DNA from 3 places in the Rhodovastum atsumiense genome. Region 1 is predicted to be linked to each of the others. Evidence: riboswitches for the same ligand, from Rfam matches in the RefSeq annotation. Region 1 holds a riboswitch; each other region holds the start of a gene.
What was found. A riboswitch is a leader RNA that binds a small molecule or an ion and turns the genes downstream of it on or off. The one in region 1 is predicted to bind cobalamin.
Positions count from the first base shown of each region.

Region 2: linked by a shared signal. The riboswitch ahead of NBY65_RS13000 (ABC transporter substrate-binding protein) and the one ahead of NBY65_RS28455 (TonB-dependent receptor plug domain-containing protein) in region 1 are both predicted to bind cobalamin.
Region 3: linked by a shared signal. The riboswitch ahead of NBY65_RS16560 (ribonucleoside-diphosphate reductase subunit alpha) and the one ahead of NBY65_RS28455 (TonB-dependent receptor plug domain-containing protein) in region 1 are both predicted to bind cobalamin.

Region 1 is NZ_OW485601.1:6,320,234-6,327,862, reverse strand. It holds gene metH (methionine synthase) at 1-677, opposite strand, end outside; gene NBY65_RS28470 (ArsR/SmtB family transcription factor) at 674-1,648, opposite strand; gene NBY65_RS28465 (hypothetical protein) at 1,678-2,043, shown strand; gene NBY65_RS28460 (Zn-dependent hydrolase) at 2,074-3,327, shown strand; gene NBY65_RS28455 (TonB-dependent receptor plug domain-containing protein) at 3,324-5,309, opposite strand; cobalamin riboswitch at 5,420-5,634, opposite strand; gene NBY65_RS28450 (enoyl-CoA hydratase-related protein) at 5,710-6,411, opposite strand; gene NBY65_RS28445 (DUF1194 domain-containing protein) at 6,494-7,132, shown strand; gene NBY65_RS28440 (class I SAM-dependent methyltransferase) at 7,249-7,629, shown strand, end outside.
Region 2 is NZ_OW485601.1:2,858,686-2,866,314, forward strand. It holds gene NBY65_RS12970 (molybdopterin-dependent oxidoreductase) at 1-1,119, opposite strand, end outside; gene NBY65_RS12975 (hypothetical protein) at 1,636-2,184, shown strand; gene NBY65_RS12980 (hypothetical protein) at 2,207-2,557, opposite strand; gene NBY65_RS12985 (pseudoazurin) at 3,118-3,579, opposite strand; gene NBY65_RS12990 (ABC transporter ATP-binding protein) at 3,592-4,356, opposite strand; gene NBY65_RS12995 (FecCD family ABC transporter permease) at 4,353-5,414, opposite strand; gene NBY65_RS13000 (ABC transporter substrate-binding protein) at 5,411-6,421, opposite strand; cobalamin riboswitch at 6,569-6,761, opposite strand; tRNA gene NBY65_RS13005 (tRNA-Gly) at 7,252-7,326, opposite strand; gene NBY65_RS13010 (thioredoxin family protein) at 7,535-7,629, shown strand, end outside.
Region 3 is NZ_OW485601.1:3,640,153-3,647,781, forward strand. It holds gene NBY65_RS16540 (quinone oxidoreductase family protein) at 1-963, shown strand, start outside; gene NBY65_RS16545 (hydrogenase small subunit) at 1,443-2,513, shown strand; gene cybH (Ni/Fe-hydrogenase, b-type cytochrome subunit) at 2,554-3,291, shown strand; gene NBY65_RS16555 (hypothetical protein) at 3,294-4,202, opposite strand; cobalamin riboswitch at 4,333-4,530, shown strand; gene NBY65_RS16560 (ribonucleoside-diphosphate reductase subunit alpha) at 4,638-7,046, shown strand; gene NBY65_RS16565 (ribonucleotide-diphosphate reductase subunit beta) at 7,043-7,629, shown strand, end outside.

The DNA.
Region 1 (7,629 bases):
GTGGCGCAGTTCAGGCCGATCAGCGGCACATCCAGCGCCTGGATCACGGTGGCGGCGGCGGCGATGTCGGGGCCGACCAGCAGGGTGCCGGTGGTTTCCACCGTGACCTGCACGAAGATCGGCGTCTCCACCTTCGCCGCGGCGCGGGCGAGGCGGGCGCCGTTGACCGCGGCCTTGATCTGCAACGTGTCCTGGCAGGTCTCGATCAGGATGGCATCGACGCCGCCCGCGATCAGGCCACGGCACTGCTCGGCCAGCGCCGCTTCCAGCGCGTCATAGGCGATGTTGCCCAGGCTCGGCAGCTTGGTGCCCGGCCCGACGCTGCCCAGCACGTAGCGGTGCCGCCCGTCGGCGAATTCCTCCGCCGCCTCGCGGGCCAGTTCGGCGGCACGCTGGTTGATCTCGAAGGCGCGGTCGGACAGATCAAACTCGCCGAGCGTGATCGACGATGCGCCGAAGGTGTTGGTTTCCACCATGTCGGCGCCGGCGGCGAAATAGCCGCGATGGATTTCGCGCACGATGTCGGGGCGGGAGAGCACCAGCACGTCGGTGCAGTTCTCGCGGCCCCAGAAATCGCGCTCCACCTCCAGCGCCATCGCCTGCACGCGGCTGCCGGTACCGCCATCGCACAGCAGGACGCGGTCACGCAGGGCATCCAGCAGATGCGGTCGGCTCATGGGGTGGTCTCCGGAACAAGATCGTAGGTCGGGGCGGACAGGGCGGTGGAGCGGCCGGCGGGCCAGAGGCGCACTTCCAGCGGGCCGGGAACGGCGACGGGCGTGCCGGGATCGAGCCCCACGCCCCGCAGCAGGTCACACATTCGGGCGTCGCCGAAGCCGGGCCAGCGATGCGCGAGCCGGGTCATCACCTCGGTGCGCGCGTGCCCGGCGAGGTCCACCACCACCAGCCGGCCGCCCGGACGCAGCACGCGGGCGGCCTCGGCGAGGGCGGAGGCGGGATCCTCGGCGTAGTGCAGTACCATCTGCAGCACGACCAGGTCGAAGGCGGCGTCGGGCAAGGGCAGGCGGTACATATCGGCCAGCCGCACTGCGCAGTGAGTCAGTCCCGGCCGGGCCAGCCGCGCCCGCGCCAGCGCCAGCATCGCGCGGCTGGCATCCACGCCGAGCCCGGAGGCCACGCGCGGCGCCAGCACTTCCAGCAGCCGGCCGGTGCCGGTGCCGATATCGAGCACGCGGCCGAGTTCCGCCTCCGGCAGCAGCCCGAGCAGCGCCGTTTCCACCGCGGCGGCGGGCAGATCCAGCGCGCGCATCTCGTCCCAGTCGGCGCCCTTGCGACGGAAGCTCTCGGAGGCCTCGCGCGCGCGTTCGGCCAGCACGCGGGCAGCCTGGCGGCGGTCGGCGGCGAGGGTGGCGTCATCCTCGGGCAGGCGCTCCAGCACGGCGCGGGCCAGCGAGCCGCCCTGGGTGTCCGCCGGGGGCAGGGCGAACCAGACATTGGCGCCCTCGCGCTCGCGGTCGAGCAGGCCGGCATCGCCGAGCAGGCGCAGATGCCGCGACAGCCGCGGCTGCGACTGGCCGAGGATCTCGGTGAATTCCATCACGCAGAAGCTGCCCCGCGCCGCCAAAGCGAGGATGCGCAGACGGGTGGGCTCGGCGCAGGCGCGCAAGGCGGCGAGGAGATGTTCCATGGCTTGTCGGCATATAAGGATATCCTTATGTGCCGTCTATGCCCATCTTCGTTGACGCCCGTATCCCTGTCATTTTCGCTCCCGTCGCGATCGCCGGCCCGGAAGATGCCGTGCTGGTGGAAGGGGAGATCCCCGCGCCGGAAGGCGTGCCGGTGGCCCGCTTCGGGCCGCAACGCCCCGGGCACGGGATTGCCTGTGCCTGCTGCGCCCCGCGCGGGCCGGTCGCCACGGCGCTGCACCGCCTGTTCCTCGCCCGCGCCCGCGGCGAGGTGGCGATGTTCCGCCGGGTGCTGGTGCAGGCGGGGCCGGCGGGCGAGGCAACGGTGCGGGACGCGGTGGCGCAGGATGCCTTCCTGGCGGGCCGCTACCGGCTCGGGGCAGAGTCCGGGCTATGATCCGCGCAACCGGTATCAAGGCATGGGCGAATGAACGCGGCAGGCACTCTTTCCATCACGGCGGATCGCCTGCTCGGGCGGCTGCGGGCGCTGGGGCAGATCGGACGTGATTCCGAAGGCCGGTTGACCCGCCTCGCGGCCTCGGAGGCCGACAAGGCCGGACGCGACGCCGTGGCCGGGTGGATGGAAGCGGCGGGGCTGGAGGTCGTCGTCGATCGGATCGGCAACCTGTTCGGCCTCTGGCGCGGCGGCGAGGCCGGGCTGGCGCCGGTGATGGTCGGTTCGCACATCGACACGGTCATCGACGCCGGCATCCTCGATGGCTGCTACGGCGTGCTGGCCGGGCTGGAGGCGGTCGAGACCCTGCGGGACGCCGGAATAGTGCCGCCACGATCCGTCGTGGTCGCCGCCTTCACCAACGAGGAAGGCGTCCGCTACGCCCCCGACATGATGGGGTCGCTGGTCTATGCCGGCGGCCTGCCGGTCGAGACGGCGCTGGCAAGCGTCGGCACGGATGGCACGGTGCTGGGCGAGGAACTCGCGCGCATCGGCTATGCCGGCGCGCAGGCGCCGGGCTTTCTGACGCCGCATGCCTATGTGGAGCTGCACATCGAGCAGGGGCCGGTGCTGGAACGGGAGGGGCTCCGGATCGGCGCCGTGGAGAACCTCCAGGGCATTTCCTGGCAGCGCGTGACCATCGAAGGTATCGCCAACCACGCCGGGACGACGCCGATGGCGATGCGCCGTGACGCGGGACTTGCCGCCGCCCGCGTGGTGACGTTCCTGCGCGACCGCGTCGCCCGTGGCAATGCTCCGACCGTGGCCACGGTGGGATGCATGTCCTTCGCGCCGAATGCGATCAACGTGATTCCCTCGCGTGCCGTCTTCACGGTGGATCTGCGCGATCCGGACGAGGCGCGGCTGCGGGAGGAAGAACAGGCGCTCGCTTCCTGGCTGAAGCACCTCGAAGCCGAGGAGGGGGTCACGATCTCGGTCGAGCGGCTGGCCCGCTTCGCACCGGTGGCCTTCGACCAGGGCATCGTCGGGATGGTGGAGCGCGCCGTGTCCCGTCGCGGCCTGAGCGCGCGGCGCATGACATCGGGGGCGGGGCATGATGCCCAGATGATGGCGCGGATCTGCCCGACCGCGATGATCTTCGTGCCCAGCATCGATGGGATCAGCCACAATCCCCGCGAATGCACGGCGGAGGCCGACCTGGTTGCCGGCGCCAATGTCCTGCTCGACACCCTGGGGCAGCTCTCCGCCGCATCCGCCCGCTGCTAGAACTTCACGCGCGTGCCGGCCAGGAAGGACGGTCCGGGTGTCTGGAAGCCGCTGGCCGGTTCGTAGCGTGAGTCCCCCAGGTTGCGCCCATCGGCGAACAGCGTGATCTGCGGCGTCACCGCGTAGCTGACCGCGAGATTGAAAATCAGCCCGCCCTTGGTCATGCCGACCCCGGAGGAGAAGCCTTCGTCGTTGACCAGGTAGTCGCTGGCGCCGGAGGCGTAGACCAGTTCGGGGGCGATGGTCAGGCCGGGCAGGGGGGTGGCGCGCAGGTTGGCGCTGGCGGTGTTGCGCGGGCGGCGCTTCAGCAATGCCCCGCTCTGGTCGCGGGCGTCGGTACAGGTCCAGCTCAGCACTGCCTCGGCCCAGGAGAGTGGCCGCAGCGTCAGGCTGGTTTCCACGCCGGTGATATGGGCGCGCGCGATGTTCTGCGGCGTCGATGACGAGAAGTCGGACGCGTACACCACCTGGATCAGGTCGCGGATGCGGTTGTCGAAATAGGTGACCTCGAGGGTGGCGGCGTCGCGGCGGCCAAGCGCGGGCAGGTCGATGGCCCAGCCGGTTTCCCAGCCTTCGCTACGTTCCGGCCGCAGGTTCGGGTTGCCGACATAGCCGTAGCTGCCAACGCCGAACAGGTCGAACAGCGAGGGCGCGCGGAAGCCGGTGCCGTAGGATGCCTTGGCGCGTGACCACAGTTCCGGCAGGGCCAGCACGCCACCGAGACGCCAGGTGAAGGCGTCGCCGCCGAAGCTCGCGCTCTCCTGGCGGAGATTCGCCGTGGCGGTCAGCCGGTCGAACAGCGTGGTCTGCAGGCCGGCATTGCCGGAATCCGACGTGGCGTGCGCGCCGACCGCTTGGTTGGAGGGAAAGCCGGCGTAGCTTTCCGTCAGGCTCGATCTGGCGCGGTCGAAGATGTGGGCGGCACCGAAGGTCAGGGCGGTTTCGCGGGCCGGGCCGAGATCGGCAAGATGCACGGTGTTGGTCCAGGTCAGCGCGGTGCGGTAGCCGCGGTAGCGGCCATTGCTCTGCAACTGGTTGGGATCCGCCGCTTCCAGCGGCTCGGTGTATTTGCGGTTGGTGGTGACGTAGGCAAGCGACAGGCCGGTGTCCCAGAGTCCGTCGAACAATTTGGAATCGATGCCGATCCGCCCGGTGAAGGCCTCGTCGCGGCCGGTATAGGCGGGGGCGTCGAAGGCGGGCGAGCCGAGTTCATCAAGCCCGAACACGGCGCGGCGCCAGCGCAGCAGGGTGCTGATACGGGTGCCTTCGACCGGGGTGACGCCGAGGTTCAGGCTGGCGACCTGGGCGCGGTAGCCATCGCGCTCGCCGGTGTGGACGGTCTCGCGTTGCGGCGTGGTGTCGAAGCCAAGCTGAGAGCGGCTCTGCACCGCGAGGCTGTAGTCGACCATGCCGCTGGCGCCGGAGAGGCCGGCGCTGCCGAGGATGGCACGCGGCAGGCCGGCGGCGAATTCGGCGGTGGCGGTGGGGGCGCCGCTGCCCTGCTTCGAGATCAGGTTGATGACGCCGCCGATCGCGCCCGAGCCATAGAGCCCGGACATCGGGCCGCGCACCACTTCGATGCGCTCGACATCGGCCAGGGTCTCGACGCCGAAATTATAGGCGCCGTTGGGATCGGAGGGATCGTTCAGCGGCACGCCGTCACGCAGCACCAGTACGTGGTTGGAGTTGGTGCCACGGATGAAGGCGCTGGCATTGCCGCCATTGCCGCCCGATTGCACCAGCGCGAGCCCCGGCACCGCGTGCAGCGCGTCGCTCAGCATGGTGTAGCCGCGCGTGGTGATGGTCTGGCGGTCGATCACGGTCACGCCGGCCGGGATCAGCTCGGCGAGGGTGGGGATGCGGGTGGCGGTGACCACCTGTTCGGGCAGGACGAGATCGGTCTGGTCCCTGGGTGGGGCATCCCCGGCCCGCGCCGCGAGGGCGGGCAGGGCGAGAACGGACGCAAGCAGCATGCGGCGCATGCGGATACTCCGGCGGCGCGGCACCCTCCCTGGGGCACCGCGAGAGGATGGGTCGATTGCCGCCTGCGGGTCTTTCTCCCGCTGCCAGGGTTCACCCCGCCCCTCGCGCGCGTGCAGTCTCGGGGACGGCCGGTCTCCTGGCTGGTGGCATCCCGCCCCGCCTTCTCGCCCGCGATCCGGGCAATGGCGTCCTGGGGCCGGTGCGGACATTGCGGTCCGCGCGTCACCGACAGTTGCGGGGGCAGCCGCGGCCCGGGCCCCGTGCCGGAGCCCTCCCGCATTCCCGTTTCAGCCCTTGCGGGCCACCGTCACCTGCAAGGGTGATAGCCGAAGCGGGCGCAAGGCGGGATATCGTCCGGCCCGGACCGGGGACGGATCGATGCGCATGGTTGCCAAACTGTCACAGTGTCGCCGCGCTGGCGGGAAACGCGGCGCGGCTGGCGGCCGGCCCCTGCAATGCCTCGGTCACGGCACGCTTCAGGGCCGCCATCGCTTGCGGGCACCGGTCGGCGATGCTGCGGGCCAGATCGACCACGGTGTCGGAGAGGTCCTCGTCGGCGACGACGCGGTTGACCAGCCCGATCCGCTGCGCCTCGGCGGCGGCGATGCGCTGGCCGGTGGTGAGCAACATGCGCGCATGCGCGGGTCCCACCACCGAAACCAGTTGCCGGATCATGGCGCCGTCCTCGGCGAGTTCGGCCGCAGGGCCGGGGAAGCCGAAATCGGAGTCGATTGCGGCGATGCGCAGGTCGCAGTGCAGGGCGATCCCGAGGCCCGCGTCGAGGCAGGCGCCACGGATGCGCGCGATGGTTGGCCTGGGGAAGCCGGCAAGGCGCGCCCACGCGCAGGCGGCCAGGCGCATGGCCTCGCCGTGGAGCAGGTCCGGGTCTGGATCGGCGCCGGCGACGAAGGCCGTGGGGCCGGCGCCGGTCAGCACCACCACCCGCACGCCGTCATCGCGGGCGAAATCGTCCAGGATCTGCGCCAGCCCGTCCCACATGCCGATGGTCATGGCATTGTGTTTCGCGGGACGGGCGAAGGTGATCAGGCCCACGCCGTCCACGGTTTCGGCCAGAATCCTGCCTTCGACATGGTCCCGCATCGTCACGTCCCCGCTGAGCGGCGGGGATGATCGACCGGATGGTACTTCCGCTCAACCCCGGCGGGGCGATAGGGATTGTTCCATGGACGATGTCGACCTTGCGCTGATCCTGGGCTTCGACTGCTCGGCCAGCGTGACCTTCGAGGAGTTCGACCTGATGGCCCGGGGCTGCGCCACGGCGCTGCGGGATGCCGAGGTGGAGGCCGGGTTGACCGGTGGCCCCGCCGGCGCCTGCCTGCTCGCGGTGCTGCTGTGGTCGGGGGTCAACGAACAGGATGTGCTGGTCGAATGGACCCGCGTCGATTCGCCGGCGGCGCTGGCGGCCTTCGCCCAGGCGGTGGAGGACGTGCCGCGCTCGGTGCGGCCGGGGGCGACCGCGATCGGCGAGGCGCTGGGGGTCTGTGCGCGCCTGCTCGCCGAGGCGCCGGCACGGGCGCGCCGCCGCATCATCGACCTGGTCGGGGACGGGCGGTCCAATGAAGGGGTCCCGCCCGCCTCGGTGCGCGACCGCCTGGTCGAAGCGGGGGTCACCATCAACGGGCTGTGCGTGCTGCACGAGGAACCGGACCTGGTGGAGAGCTACCAGCGCGAGGTGATCGGCGGTCCCGGCGCCTTCGCCCTGGAGTGTCGCGACTACGCCGGCTTCGCCGAGGCCATGCGGCAGAAGCTGCGGCGCGAGATCGCCGCGACCGATGCGGCGGCGTGGCCGGCGTGCACATAGGCGGGATACTTTAAAATATTTGCTGACACGCATTAATATGGCGCCATTGATGCGTGAAATTTATTGTGGCTTTACTTGGGCTGTCACAGCCACAATTCAGGTCACCGGACAGCATCATGAGTTCCTGGGCATCGGGCTATGTCGCTGACATCGGCTACACGCACGGCTTCTACCGCGAGCTGACGCCGGCCCTGCTTGGCTTCATCAGCCTCGCCCGCGGCCGCAGATCACCGCTGCAGGCCGGTCCGCTGACCTATTGCGAGCTGGGCTGCGGGCAGGGATTTTCCACCAATCTGCTGGCGGCGGCGAATCCCGACATCGAATTCTTCGCGACCGACTTCAATCCCAGCCATATCGCCGGGGCGCAGGCGTTCGCGGCGACGGCGGGAACGCGCAACGTGCATTTCTTCGACCAGAGCTTCGCCGAGTTCGTGGACGAGCCATCCCTGCCGGACTGCGACATCATCAGCCTGCATGGCATCTACAGCTGGGTCACG
Region 2 (7,629 bases), 3.5 Mb from region 1:
GGCGTTGACCGGGTTGGGGCCACTGGACATGCCGCCGACCACGGGCATGCGTGGATTGGGCATGCCGCCATCGCCATAGTGCAGGCCAAAGGTGATGCCGCCGCCGGGCAGGCCGATCTGGCCCAGCATCGCGGCGAGCGACACCAGCGCCCAGGGGGCCTGTTCGCCATGGTGCTGCCGCTGCACCGACCAGCCGCAGGCGATGGTGGTGCGGGTGCCGGCCATCTTGCGTGCCAGCTCCACGATGGTCTCGGCGGGCACCCCTGTGATCTTCGCCGCCCAGGCGGGGTCTTTCGGCGTGCCGTCGGTCTCGCCGGTCAGGTATTTGGCGAATTCGGCGAAGCCGAAGGCGTAGGTCGAGAGAAATTTGGCGTCGTGCCGGTTTTCGCTGAGCAGCACGTGCATCATGCCAAGCGCCAGGGCGACGTCAGTGTTCGGCGCGATCGGGATCCAGCGTGCCCCCAGCTCGCGGATGGTCTCGCTGCGCACCGGGTCGATCGCGATCAGATCGATGCCGGAATTCTTCAGCTCCAGCCAGTTCTTCGTGCTGTAGCGTGCCGAGAGGATGCGGCTGGTCACCAACGGGTTGGCGCCCCAGAGCAGCATCAGCTTCGCGTTGCCGCGGATCACCGGCCAGTCGGAGGCCGCGGATACGCTGCCCCAGGCGACGGTCGGCAGAATCTCTGAAATGGCCTGATTGCTGTAGTTGCCGAAGAAGGTGGATGAGCCGCCGAACCCGTTCAGGAAGCGCTGCAGCATCGGCTCCAGCCGGTGCACATGCGCGTGGTTGGAGCTCCAGGAACTCTTGCCCTTGTGCAGCGAGGCATTGCCGTAGCGCGCCTTCACCCGCTGCATCTCCGAGGATACCAGCGAGAGTGCCTCGTCCCAACTGACCTCGACGAAGTCGTTGTTGCCGCGGGTGGTGCGGTCGCTTTTTTCGCGGTTCTTCAGGAAGTCGCGGCGCACCATCGGGGCCTGCACGCGGGCGCGGTTATAAAGCCGGTCCGGCATGGCCTGCAGCAGCGGGTTGGACGCGCCGTCCTGGGCAAGCTGCTCGATGCCGACCACCTTGCCGCCTTGCTTGATCATCCAGAGCGGGCCGAGACAGGTGTTCGCCACCACGCGTCCATCGGTAATTCCGCCGGCCCCCGAGGCTGCGCGTGCGAGATGAGGAAATAACGCAACTCCGGCGGCGCCTGGAATGATATGGCGAATGAAGTCACTGCGGGTAAGCAATGTTCCTGTCTCCTGCCGTGTGCCAGGTTTGATTGGGCCCGGCCGGCGCAAATGCGCGGCAAGTGTTTTTGGGCCGATATGAGATTTGCGGCCATATCATCGCGCGTCCTTGATGCAGGTCAATTCGTGCAAAGTACGAAGTATTCAAACTACTCTGTGAGATCAGTGCAGGACCGTGAGTGGCGCTATGCTTGGCCGTGCATGACGATCTGATGCGGACGTTGCTCGCACGAAGGAATTTCTTTTTAAGGAACGAATTTTATCTGCAATGAAATAGCCGGCAGCCATCCTGCGCTGGCCCGGTTATCACCTTCCCCCGGTCATCGCCTTCCCATCATCGTGCGTGCGGCAACCGCCTTCCTGTCCGGTGCTTTCCCTCGGCATCAGCGGGAGGGGCGCATGGACGAAACAGGGCCAGCCATCGCGACCAGGGCGGTCATCGCGGCGCCGGTGCCTGGCCGTGCGATGGCGCGATACGGGGCGTCATTCGTCATTGGCTTCGTGGCAGGGTTGCGCAGCATGACGGCCTGCGCCGCGCTGAGCCAGGCTGCCGCGCGTGGGCAGGCGCGACTCACCTGGATCCCCGGTGGCGGCGCGACGCGTGGACTGCTAACGGCCGCGGCCCTGGCCGAGATGGCGGGCGACAAGATGCCGTTCGCCCCCGACCGCCGCATCCTGCCGTCTTTCCTGGCGCGATTGGCGATCGGCGCGGCCGGTGGGGCGGCGCTGGCAGGGCGGGATGCGTCGTTGCCGGCAGGGGGCCTGGCGGGCATCGCAGGGGCGGCAACGGGCACCCTGCTGGGGCGGGCGGCCCGTGGGGGCGTCACGGGTTCCGGCGCCAATTGGGGGCGGGCGCTGGCGGAGGATGCAGTGGCGGCCGGGCTCGCCGCAGCGCTGCTCGGCCGGGTGGGACGTCACGGGGACGCCCTGGCCCGGCCGGTGTCGTGATGTTGGCTGGATCCGCGGCAGGTCAGGCGGTCGGGCGTGGCCGCGGCGGTTCCAGGAAGGCGACGTTGGTGGATAAATCGTCCGGCGCCGGCGTGACGTCCTGCTCCGGCTTGTCCAGCAGGTGGGGGATGATGTCGCGCACCGCCACCAGCGGCCACAGGATGCCGGCCAGCGGCGCCCAGTCGCCGTTGTTCGGGGGCCAGCCGAAGCCGGCGCGGGCATAGGCCACGGCGGCGCCGAGCGCGGCATAGGCCGCCACCCCCTGTCCGCCGGCTCCGGCGATCCAGATCAACAGCCAGCCGACCAGCCCGATCAGGGCCGGCTTGACGAACCAGCCAAAGGCGCGGACGAGCAGAGAGTCCTCGTCGAACATAGTCCCCTTCCTTCTGCGAAGGGCCCGTGCCGTGAGGACGGACCGGGCCTGGTCAGGTATTGCCGGGGGGCGGACGGTCCCATCCGGGGGCATCCCAGGCCAAACCTTTATTGTGCGCGACATGGTGCGGATCGGCAAGTATGCAATGCCGGAGCGGAGCCTGTGCCGGGGCGCGTGGCACAGCCCCTGGCAAGGCGATTTCGAGGGCCATCGGCCTGTCCGGAGCCGCGATGTGATCTGGCCGGGCCGCCCAGGGGAGGCTCACGATCTCGTTCCATGCGGGCGAGTCGAGCGGAGGAGGCGAAGATCGGCGGGGTCATGCCGCAGATCGTTCGGGACTGCGTGGTGACGTTTGACGCGGCTGGTCCGGCGGGGCTGATCGATCCCAGGCGGCCGGGGCCGGGGCCGGTGCCTCTGCTGACTGCCGGGCAGCAGTGCGGCGTTGGTGGCGATATTGAAGTGCCAAATGAGCGTCGGGATTACAGTTGCAGCCAGACCCGGGGCCGGTTCAGTCATCATCGGAGATCATGAAGCGCAGCGTGCCGGGGGCAGGGTGGAAATCACCGGGCATCCCGCGCCGGCGGCACCGCCTGCTGCGCCTGTCGGGCCCGTACGATGATTTCCTCGAAGCGCTTCCGCGCCTGGACCGGCACCGTATCCGGAACAGATATCGTATCCAGCGAGGCGTCGCCGACCTGCACCAGCATCACCATGCCCATCATGTAGTGGGGAATGCAGCGAATGCCGTAGGTGCCTGGCTGCGTGAAGGTCACATCGATCTCCTCGTTGATGCGGCCCTTGAAAGACTCCGCGCCTGCCGGCAGCATTTCGAGTATGGAGGCAGCGTTGTGGGTCACGCTGGTGGCGAGGAACTTCACGCTGTCGCCCGGCTGCAGGCGCAGATAGTCCGGCTCGTACACCATGCCGCCGGTATCGTTTCTGTTGAGCATCTTTACCTCGTAGCGCTCAGCATGGGCGGCGGTCGTGGCGGCCAGCAGCAGCAACAGAACAGGCAGGCGCATCACGGATTCTCCTCATGACAGTGAATGGAAGCGAATGATCCGCGCCCCGTCGGCGGGATCGGTGAGGAAACTGGCGCGGACACCGAAGACATCGTGCAGCAGGCTGGCGCGCAGCACTTCGGCTGGAGGGCCCAACGCCACCAGGTGACCACGATGCATGACGCCCAGGCGGTCGCAGCCCATGGCCTGGTTCAGGTCGTGCAGGGCGATCACCGTGGTCAGCGACAGGCCGGCGATGAGCTGCAAAATGGAAATCTGGTGGTGGATATCGAGATGGTTAGTCGGCTCGTCCAGCAGCAGAACCCGCGGACGCTGCGCCAGGGCGCGGGCGATATGCACGCGCTGACGTTCCCCGCCCGACAATGTTGCCCAGTCGCGCGTGGCAAAGTCAGACATCTTCACCATGGCCAGCGCCTCGGTGACGATCGCGTTGTCGACGTCGGACCATGGCCGCAGGGCCGAGAGCCACGGCGTTCGCCCCAGCTCCACGGCGTCGCGCACTGTGATGCGGTCGGTGGTCTCGGCCTGTTGCTCTACCACGGCCATTGCCTGGGCAATCTCCCGCCGTCGCATGTGCGCCAGCGGCCGCCCTTCCAGCCACACCTGGCCGGTTGCAGGACGCAAGACCCCCGACAGCAGTCGCAGCAGCGATGACTTGCCCGACCCGTTGGGGCCGATCAGACCCACCATCTCCCCTTCCGCCACCGTCAGGCTGACATCCCGCACGATCGACGTGCCGCGCACCGACCAGCCAATCTGGTCCGCTTTCAGGATCATCGCGCGGATCGCCTGCGCACCAGGATGAGGGCAAACACCGGTGCGCCGACCAGCGAGGTGACGACGCCGATGGGGAGCACCTGGCCCTGCACGGCGATGCGTGACACGACATCGGCCAGAATCAGGAATATGGCTCCCATCAGGGCCGAGGCAGGCACCAGCCGGGAATGGCGCGGTCCCACCAGGAAGCGCGCAGCATGTGGCACCACCAGGCCGACGAAACCAATGCTGCCGACGATGCTGACCATCACCGCCGTTGCCAGCGAGGCACAGAGAATCAGCAAGGCCTGCACCTGCCGAACCGGCACCCCCAGTGAGACCGCGGAATCGGCACCGAACGTGAAGGCATCCAGCGCCCGCGCCTGCCACAGGCACAGCAGTGTGACGCCGATCGCCACCGGCACCGCCGTCGTCACGTTGTCCCAGCGCGCCCCGCTGAGATTGCCGAGCAGCCAGAACAGGATGCCGCGCGCCTGCTCGGCGCTGGCCGAGCGGGTGATGATGAGGGCAGTCAGCGCATTGAAAAGCTGCGAACCGGCAATCCCCGCCAGCACGATCTGCGCTGTACCGCGCGATCCCGACCCGCCGCCGGAGGCATGTGCCAACAGCGCCACGAGTAGAAACGCGGCGAGCGATCCGGCGAAGGCGCCCGCCGACATCGACACGGCCCCGGCGCCCAGGCCTGCCACCGTGACCAGCACCGCCCCGGTCGAAGCGCCCGCGGAGATGCCAAGAAGGTACGGATCGGCCAGAGCGTTACGTAACAACGATTGGAGGATCACGCCCGCCACTGCCAGGCCTGCACCACAACTGGCGGCGACAAGGGCGCGCGTGAGGCGATAGTTCCACACGATGCCCTGGTCGATCCGATCCAGGCTGTAGCCGGCGCCAAAGAAATTATTGGCCAGCGTCTGCCACACTGTCCCGGCCGGGATGCGCGTCTCGCCGATGCAGATGCCGGCGAGGATCGCGGTGGCGAGCACCGCCGCGATCCAAATGCCATGAAGCATCACCCGACCGATCAGGCCAGCCAGGGGGCGCATCAGGCCAGCCGTCATTGCCTGAGCCGGGCCATCGCCTCCGTCAGCGTCTCCAGCCCACTCACCAGGCGGATGGTGGCCTGCATGGCGTGCGCATCAAGGATGACAATGCGGTTGCCCTTCACCGCTGCCATTTCCTTCGTCACCGGATCAGTGCGCAGGAAAGCCAGCTTCCTTTCGTAGTCATCGGCCGGGAAGCGGCGACGGTCCATGCGCGCGATGACAATCACCGAAGGGTTGGCGCGCGCGATGGTCTCCCAGCCTACGGTGGGCCATTCTTCGTCGGATTGGACCACGTTACGCAAGCCGAGTGTCCCCATCATGTAAGCCGGGATGCCCTTCCGGCCGGCAACATAGGGATCGAGATCCAGGTCGGCGCTGGAGAACCAGAACACCGCCGAGGCATCCGTCAGCCCGAGGGCTCTGGCACGTGTGATGGCCGTCGCCTCACGCCTGCGCAGATCGGCGACCAGTTCCGCACCGCGATCCTGCCGGTCGAAGATCTGCGCCAGTTGGGTGATGCCCTTGTAGAGTGTGTCTGTGGTGAAGGGCGCGGTGCGGGTACCGTCAGCCCCGACCTGGTTGTTCTTGCCTTCGCAGTCGGAAGGCATGATGTAGGTGGGAACCCCGAGCTTGTGGAACTGCTCGCGCGTACCGACCACGCCTTGCGGGCCGATCATCCACTCGAACTGCGTCGCCACCAGGCCGGGGCGCTTGTTGATAACCGATTCGAAGCTCGGCGCATTGTTGTCCAGCCGCGGCACCTGGTCGTTCTGCGTCTTGAAAGCAGGCAGCACGTCGTTGAACCAGAGCGAGGTGCCGGCCATGTGGTCGCCGACCCCTAAGGCGTAGAGGATTTCGGTGACCGATTGCCCGATCGTCACGACGTTCCGTGGTGCTGCGGGAAACGTCAGCGTGTGCCCGCAATTCCCGACATTCAGCGGATACTGCGTGGGTTCAGCCTGGGCGGCAGACAGCAGCAGGCAAAAGCCTGCCGTGGCGACGGCGAGGCGCAGAGGGGCCATGGCTCGCTTCTCCGATCGTGATGAAAGCCGGAAAAGGCAGGGCCATGGTGCGGACGCACGACAAGCCTGAGGCGCAGGACCACGGATCGCCAAGGTCGGCACAGCAAGCAAAGCATCCACATCTTCTCCCCGGATCCCTCGCCGGCCGGAAGGTTACGCGCGCCGGCAGGTCTCCTGACTAGCGGGTCATCGCCTGGTCCGGCCTTCCCGGGATTGCTCCCAGTGGCATGTTGGACCGGGCTCGCCGCCTACAGTTGCGGGGCAGTTCCGTTTCGTGACCCTGGGGCCACAGCGGATTCCCTATTAATTCCTTGCGGAAACCGACTCTCGCTGGATACCGGACTTGCTGGAATGTGACAAGCCACGCCACTTCAGGGGATCGTGCCCACACCGTGCCGCGCTTCCAACTTCCGGCCTGGCTGAGGTGCCCCCTGTCGCGGCAACCCGACCTCGCTGCCTGTTTTGGATTCGACATGGAGATGCGGGGGGACGGTATGGACCCACGGATGAAATCGCATGGGGGTCATGTGCGGACTACAAACCTGCAACCCGGCGTGCGCTCGCGCGTTCATGCGACCTTCCGGCAGTCACACCATGTGTGCCGGTGACGAGACACGAGCGCGTGACCATTCATGGTCGCAAGACAGGCGCCACAAAGACGGGCAGGGCGCACGTCGTTGCGCATGAGTGGGCATCAGCCACAAGCGTGAGGACCGCATACCATCGCACTGGTCGCGCCGATCACGTTTTCTGAGGTGGACATCATCCAGACGTGCAAGCACCGAGGTGCTGTGTCGGCTGATATAACAGCCTGCACTGTCTTGGAAAACTGGAGCGGGCGAAGGGATTCGAACCCTCGACCCCAACCTTGGCAAGGTTGTGCTCTACCCCTGAGCTACGCCCGCGCCCCAGCCGCGTCGTCCGCGGAGGTCGGCCTTCTATTCGGCTTCCGCGGCAATTGCAAGGGGGGTCCGCCGTAAAAATCGGATCGTCCCCCCGCCTTGCCCCGCGTCGCGATTTCGGCGACTCCTGCCGCCTCGGCCGGGTTGTGCCCCGGACCGGCTGTGCCATCTATACCCAAACGAGACGGGATCTAAGGCGAGGACGCCCTTCATGGACCTTATCATCGGGCAGAACCAGGCCGGCGCCGGTAGCGCCTCCGGCGACGCCATGATCATCGACGGCGATCAGAAGACCTTCATGCAGGA
Region 3 (7,629 bases), 2.7 Mb from region 1:
ATCCATCTGATCGCGCCGGGCGGCGTCGAACAACTCCGGTTGGCCGAGCGGGAGATCGGCCCGCCCGGGGCGGGCGAGGTGCGGCTGCGGCAGGACGCCATCGGCGTGAACTTCATCGATATCTACCACCGCATCGGGCTCTACCCGTTGCCGCACCTGCCCGCCGTGCCGGGCGTCGAGGGCGCCGGAGTGGTGGAGGCGGTCGGGGAGGGCGTCACCTCCGTCGTCCCCGGTGACCGCGTTGCCTATGTCGGCGCGCCGGTCGGCGGCTATGCCTCCGAGCGCCTGCTGCCCGCCGCCCGCGTGGTGCGGCTGCCGGACGGCATCGACACGCGCACCGCCGCCGCCGCCATGGCGCGCGGCCTGACCGCGCACATGCTGCTGCATCGCGTCTTCCCGGTGCGGCCGGGCACGATCGTGCTGGTGCATGCCGGGGCGGGCGGGCTCGGGCAGATGCTGAGCGGCTGGGCGAAACGCCTGGGCGCGGTGGTGATCGCCACCGTCGGGTCGGAGGCGAAAATCGAGGTGGCGCGGCAGGCCGGCGCGGATCACGTGCTGCTGCACGGCGATCCGGGGCTCGAGGCGGCGGTGAAGCAACTGGCCGGCGGCGTCGGGGTCGATGTCGCCTATGACGGTATCGGCGGGACGATGCTGCGCCGGACCCTGGGCTGCGTGCGGCCGTTCGGCGTGGTGGCGAGCCTCGGCCAGGTGGCCGGCCCGATTCCGCCGGTCGCGGTGGAGGACCTAGGGCCGCGCCGGTCGATCTCGTTCAGCCGCCCCAGCGTCATGGCCTATGCCAACGAAGCGGACGCCTATCCGCTGGCGGCCGCGGCGGTGTTCGACGTGATCGCGGCCGGGCTCTGCGTAAGGGTCGGCGCGGAATTCCCACTTGCGGCGGCGGCGGAGGCACAGGCCGCTCTGGAGGCCGGACGCACCACCGGGAGCATCCTGCTGATTCCATGAGCCGTGCGTGGTGGATTTCGAGGAGTTCCACGGCCTGCCTGGCATGTTGCGCCGCGGTATACAGCCATTGCCATGACGGGCCGGCCTCGCGCAGGCACCGCCCGATGGCGGTCACTGGTCGCGTCGTTGTTGATGCCAGTGCCCGAACATCCTTGTCTCATACTGCATGATACGATTTTGCTTTCACGTTTCGCTGCCGTCATCGCATACTGTGGACGCCGCCATGTCATGCAGTGACCGAACAGGTGACGCATTGCATGCCAGTGCCACGATATCTCTCCCGATGCGCGCGTAACCTGGAAGCGGCATGACGCGCCGATCGCCGACAACGACAAGACTCAATGTGGGAGGCCCAGGGATGAAACACGCATCCCCTGTCCACGCGGACAGGGCGTGGTCGCCGGGCGGCCGCGCTCCGCCGGGGATGCGCGTGCCGCGCCCCGGCGGTCGTGGATGATCCACTGCCAGGAACCCAGCTCATGCCCCAGGGAACGGAAACGTTCTACGACGCGATGCGCCGGCAGGGGATCACGCGTCGCAGCTTCATCCGCTTCTGCACGCTGACCGCATCCGCATTGGGACTCGCGCCGGTCGCCGCGCCGCGCATCGCCGCCGCGCTGCAGACCACGCCGCGCATCCCGGTCATCTGGATGCACGGCCTGGAATGCACGTGTTGTTCAGAGAGCTTCATCCGCTCGGCGCACCCGCTGGCAAAGGACGTGGTGCTGTCGATGATCTCGCTCGACTATGACGACACTCTCATGGCCGCCGCCGGCCATCAGGCCGAAGAGATCCTCGAAGGCATCCGTGACACCTACAGGGGGCGCTACCTGCTCGCCGTCGAGGGCAATGCGCCGCTCGCCGAGGACGGCATGTTCTGCATCGATGGCGGCCGGCCCTTCGTCGAACGGCTGCGATGGATGGCGCAGGAGGCGATGGCGGTGATCGCCTGGGGGTCCTGTGCCTCGTGGGGCTGCGTGCAGGCCGCCCGGCCCAATCCGACGCAGGCGACGCCGGTCGACCGGATCATCCGCGACAGGCCGGTCATCAAGGTGCCGGGCTGCCCGCCGATCGCCGAGGTGATGACCGGCGTGCTCAGCTACGTGGCCACCTTCGGCCGCCTGCCCGAACTGGACGGCCGGGGACGGCCGAAGATGTTCTACTCGCAGCGCATCCACGACAAATGCTATCGCCGCCCGCATTTCGACGCCGGCCAGTTCGTGCAGGACTGGGACGATGATTTCGCCCGCAAGGGCTACTGCCTGTACAGGATGGGCTGCCGCGGGCCGACCACGTACAACGCGTGCTCCACGGTGCGCTGGAATGGCGGCGTGTCGTTTCCCATCCAGTCCGGCCACGGCTGCATCGGCTGCGCGGAGGACGCGTTCTGGGACAACGGCCCCTTCTACGAACGCCTGTCGCCGCTTCGTCAGTTCGGCATCGAGGCAAATGCCGACCGCATCGGCGGCGTCGCCGCCGGCGCGGTCGCCGCGGCGGTGGCCGCCCATGCCGGCGCCACCACGGTGAAACGGGTGTTCGCGGGGCGCTGACGGTGCCTTCCGACGCGGCGCATCATCCAAGGGGGGAACCATGGACGAGTTTTCGCGCACCACCCGCTTCCGCGGGGTGGTCGACCTTGACCCGACGGATCGTTCGAACGGACGCTCGACCATCTACGTCTACGAGGCGGCGGTGCGGGCCTGGCACTGGGTGCATGCCCTGGCGATGATGGTGCTGGTCGCGACCGGCTACCTGATCGCCTCGCCGCCGCCCACGCTGCCGGGCGAGGCCAGCGCCAACTTCCTGTTCGGCTATATCCGCTTCACCCATTTCGTGTCCGGCTACGTGCTGGCGATTTCATTCCTATTTCGGATCTACTGGGGCTTCGTCGGCAACCGCCATTCACGGCAGATCTTCCATCTCCCGGTCTGGGAGCGCGCGTGGTGGCGCGGCGTGGTGTGGGAGGCGAAGTGGTATCTGTTTCTCGTGGACGAGCCGAAGAAATACCTCGGCCACAATCCGCTGGCGCAGATCACGATGTTCTTCGCGATGACGCTCGGCACGATCGGCATGATCGTGACCGGGTTCGCGCTGTATTCCGAGGGCACCGGGCGCGACAGCTGGGAATACGTCGTCTTCGGGACGCTGCTTGACGTTCTGCCGAGCCAGGACGTGCACACGCTGCATCATCTGGGTCTGTGGATGATCGTGATTTTCACGATCATCCATGTCTATGCGTCGGTGCGCGAGGAAATCATGTCCCGCCAGACGATGATCGCCACCATGATCTCGGGGGAGCGCCAGTTCCGCGACGACCGCAACGATTGAACCTATGGCCTGCGCCGCCGCAGCGCCGCGCGGACCAGCCACACCGAAGCCCCCGCGACCGTGAGCGGAAACACCACGGTCTGCAGAACGAACACCGCCATCCAGGTCAGGCTCGCCTCCACCGCATGTTCGACGCTGGCGGCAAGGCGGCTGAAGGAGTCGGCCAGGCGGTCCGGCGAGAGCGCGCCCAGCCCGTCGGTGAGGCGGCGCGGGTCGTACCATGGTCGGGCCGCCCCCTCGGCGAGGCGCGGCATCGCCGCGGTCAGCTCGGCCTGGGTGGCGTTCAGGGTCAGCTCGGCCTGGGCGGCGCGGTCACGCAGGAACCGCTGCGACAGCGCCTCGGTCGCCTGCAGGCTGACCGGCAACAGCAGCTTGCCGAGCAACGCGCTGGCGATCAGCACCTGCGCGAGTCGCCGCAGCCCGCTCCCCCGCGTCGCGCCGGTCAGGATGGCGGCCGCCAGCACGCCGAGCCCGATCGACAGCACCCAGGGCAGGGCGAAGCTGTCCAGCACGTCCACCAGCACCAGCTGGATGGTGACGCAGACCAGGCTGGCCATCAGCACGTCGGCGAAGCTGTCGAGCAATTGCTCGAAGGGGCGCAGGATGTTGCCGATCTCGATGCTGGCGCCGCCATTGACCAGTGCCCCGACATTGGCGTTGACCGTGGTCGAGGACGCCACCCCCACCACCCGCCCGAGCGCGCGCACGGTCACGTAGGCCAGTCCCGCCGCGAGCTGGGTGCGTTGCAGGATCTGCCGCGCCTGCTCGGGTGCGAGCGGGGTCACGAACCGGTCGACGGTGCGGTCAATCCCGCCCGACGCCGCCGCCAGCAGCAGCGCCAGCAGCGGGATCATCACCAGCAGCCGCGGCCGCATCCGGCCGGCAAGACCTGACAGACGTGCACGCAGCATCGGCGTGGCTCCCTGGACATCGGTGACGGAGTCATACGCCCGGGCCGGCGGGATGGCTCGCCCCGCCGGCGCGCGGCGCCGCCGTGACGCGCGGGCAGCCCTATATATTGACACGAATCGCCGGCATTCCCCTATATATAGGTGTCACGGTCCCTCGCATCGCAAGATCGAGGGCTAAGAGGGAAGCCGGTGCGAGGCCGGCGCTGCCCCCGCAACTGTCAGCGGCGAGCTTCCGCCCATCCATGTCACTGGGGCCGCACGGCCTTGGGAAGACGGGCCGAAGCCGGGACCCGCGAGCCAGGAGACCTGCCGCGACAGCCGTACGTCCTCGGGCGGGGTGCCCCGGTGGACCGCATCCCCGGCACGCCTGCGCGGCGTCGCCGTCCCATGCGGCCGCCCGGTCCCTGCCCCCAGATCACAAGGGGTTCACGCCGCATGTTCGTCTCCACCCAGCACGACCGATCGGCGCCACCGCGCCTGCCGCCCGCCGATGCCGCCCGGCTCGTCGCCCTGGTGCGGGATGCCTGCGCCGGGCTTGAGGGTGTCTCCGCCGAGGCCGTGCTGGCCGGGACATGGCGCGACCTGCATGACGGGATCACGCCGGACGAAGCGGCGCTGGCGCCGATCCTCGCCGCCCGCACGCTCGTCGAGACCGAGCCGGCCTATGCCCAGGTGGCGGCGCGGCTGCTCGCCGACCGGCTGCGGTGCGAGGCGCTGAGTTTCCTGTCCGGCCGGCCGGACCGGCCCGGCCAGGACGAGATGGCGGCCCGCTATCCCACGTATTTCCCGGCCTTTGTGCAGGCCGGCATCGCCGCCGGGTTGCTCGATCCCGAACTCGGGCGCTTCGATCTTGGTCGCCTGGGCGCGGCGCTGCGGCCGGAACGGGACCTGAATTTCGATTACCTGGGCCTGCAGACGCTGTACGACCGCTATGTCCTGCATGTCCGCGGCACCCGCATCGAATTGCCACAGGCCTTCTTCATGCGCGTCGCCATGGGGCTCGCGCTGCGGGAGGAGGACCGGGACGCACGGGCCATCGCCTTCTACGAGCTGCTGTCCTCCTTCGATTTCATGGTCTCGACCCCGACCCTCTTCAATGCCGGCACGCGGCGGCCGCAGCTTTCCTCCTGCTTCCTCACCACGGTGGCGGACGACCTCGACGGCATCTTCAAGGCGATCCGCGACAACGCGCTGCTCGCGAAGTATTCCGGCGGGCTCGGCAATGACTGGACCCAGGTGCGCGGGCTGGGCGCGCATATCCGGGGCACCAACGGCCAGAGCCAGGGGGTGGTGCCGTTCCTGAAGGTGGCGAACGACACCGCCATCGCGGTGAACCAGGGCGGCAAGCGCAAGGGCGCGGTCTGCGCCTACCTGGAGACCTGGCACATCGACATCGAGGAATTCCTCGACCTGCGCAAGAACACCGGCGACGACCGCCGCCGTACCCACGACATGAACACGGCCAACTGGATCCCCGACCTGTTCATGCAGCGGGTGGAGGCCGGGGCCGACTGGACGCTGTTCTCCCCCGACGAGGTGCCGGACCTGCACGATCTCTGCGGCCACGACTTCAGGATCGCCTACGAGACGTACGAGGCGAAGGCGGCGCGCGGCGGGATCAGGGTGTTCCGGACCGTGAAGGCGGTGGATCTGTGGCGGCGCATGCTGACCATGCTGTACGAGACCGGCCATCCCTGGATCACCTTCAAGGATGCCTGCAACCTGCGATCGCCGCAGCAGCATGCGGGCGTCGTGCATTCCTCCAATCTGTGCACCGAGATCACCCTCAACACGAGTGCCGGCGAGGTGGCGGTGTGCAATCTCGGCTCCGTCAACCTCGCCGCCCACGTCACCGCCGACGGGCTCGACCGCGACCGGCTCGCCCGCACGGTGCGGACCGCCATGCGCATGCTGGACAACGTCATCGACATCAACCTTTATTCCATCCCCGAGGCACGCCGGTCCAATCTGCGCCATCGCCCGGTCGGCCTCGGCCTGATGGGCTTCCAGGACGCGCTGGAGACGCTGCGCCTGCCCACCGCCTCCGAGGCGGCGGTGGACTTCGCCGACACCTCCATGGAAGCCATCAGCTATTTCGCCATCGACGCCTCGGTGGAGCTGGCCGCCGAGCGCGGACGCTACGCCTCGTTCGAAGGCTCGCTGTGGTCGCGCGGCATCCTGCCCATCGACAGCCTGCATCTGCTGGCGGCGGCGCGTGACGGCGACGTGCGGCTCGACCACGGCACGACCCTGGACTGGGATGCGCTGCGCGCGCGGGTGCAGGCCGTGGGCATGCGTCATTCCAACGTCCTGGCCATCGCCCCCACCGCCACCATCGCCAATATCGTCGGCGTCTCGCCCTCGATCGAGCCCGCCTTCAGCCAGCTTCATGTGAAGGCCAACATGTCCGGCGACTTCACCGTGGTGAACGCCCGTCTCGTCCGCGACCTCAAGGCGCGCGGGCTGTGGGACGCGGCGATGATCGCCGACCTCAAGCGGCATGACGGCATGGTGGGGGCGATCGACCGCATCCCGGAGGATCTGCGGGCGCTCTATGCCACCGCCTTCGAGATCGCGCCGGACTGGCTGGTCCGCGCCGCGGCGCGGCGGCAGAAATGGATCGACCAGGCGCAATCGCTGAACCTCTACATGGCGCGGCCATCCGGCCGGCAGCTCGACGCGCTGTACCGGCTCGCCTGGCGGATGGGGCTCAAGACCACCTACTACCTGCGCGCCCGTGCCGCCACGCAGGTGGAGAAATCGACGCTGGCCGGCACCGATGGCCGGCTCAACGCCGTGCCCGCCTGCAGCATCGCCGATGCGGCCTGCGAGGTATGCCAATGAACGCGCCCGCCCACGATGCCACCGGGCTTGGCGAGATCGACCGCTCCGGCGGCCGGGTGCGGGTGGACGAGAAGCGCCTGCTCAACGCCCGCGCCGACGTCAACCAGCTCCTGCCCATGAAGTATCGATGGGCCTGGGAGAAATACCTCGCCGCCTGCAACAACCACTGGATGCCGACCGAGGTCTCCATGCAGGCCGACATCGCCCTGTGGAAGTCGCGTGACGGCCTGACCGCGGAAGAACGGCGCATGGTGCGGCGGAACCTGGGGTTCTTCGCCGCCTCGGAGAGCCTGGTGGCGAACAACATCGTGCTCGCCGTCTACCGCCAGCTTGCCAATCCGGAATGCCGGCAATACCTGCTGCGCCAGGCCTTCGAGGAAGCGGTGCACACCCATTGCTTCCAGTACATCGTCGAGAGCCTCGGCCTCGACGGCGGCGAGCTGTTCAACATGTACCGGGAAGTGCCCTCGATCACCGACAAGGCGGCCTGGGCGCTGCGGCACACCCGCGCCCTGTCCGATCCCGCCTTCCGGACCGGGACGCCGGCGGCCGACCAGGATTTCCTGCGCGATCTCGTGGCCTT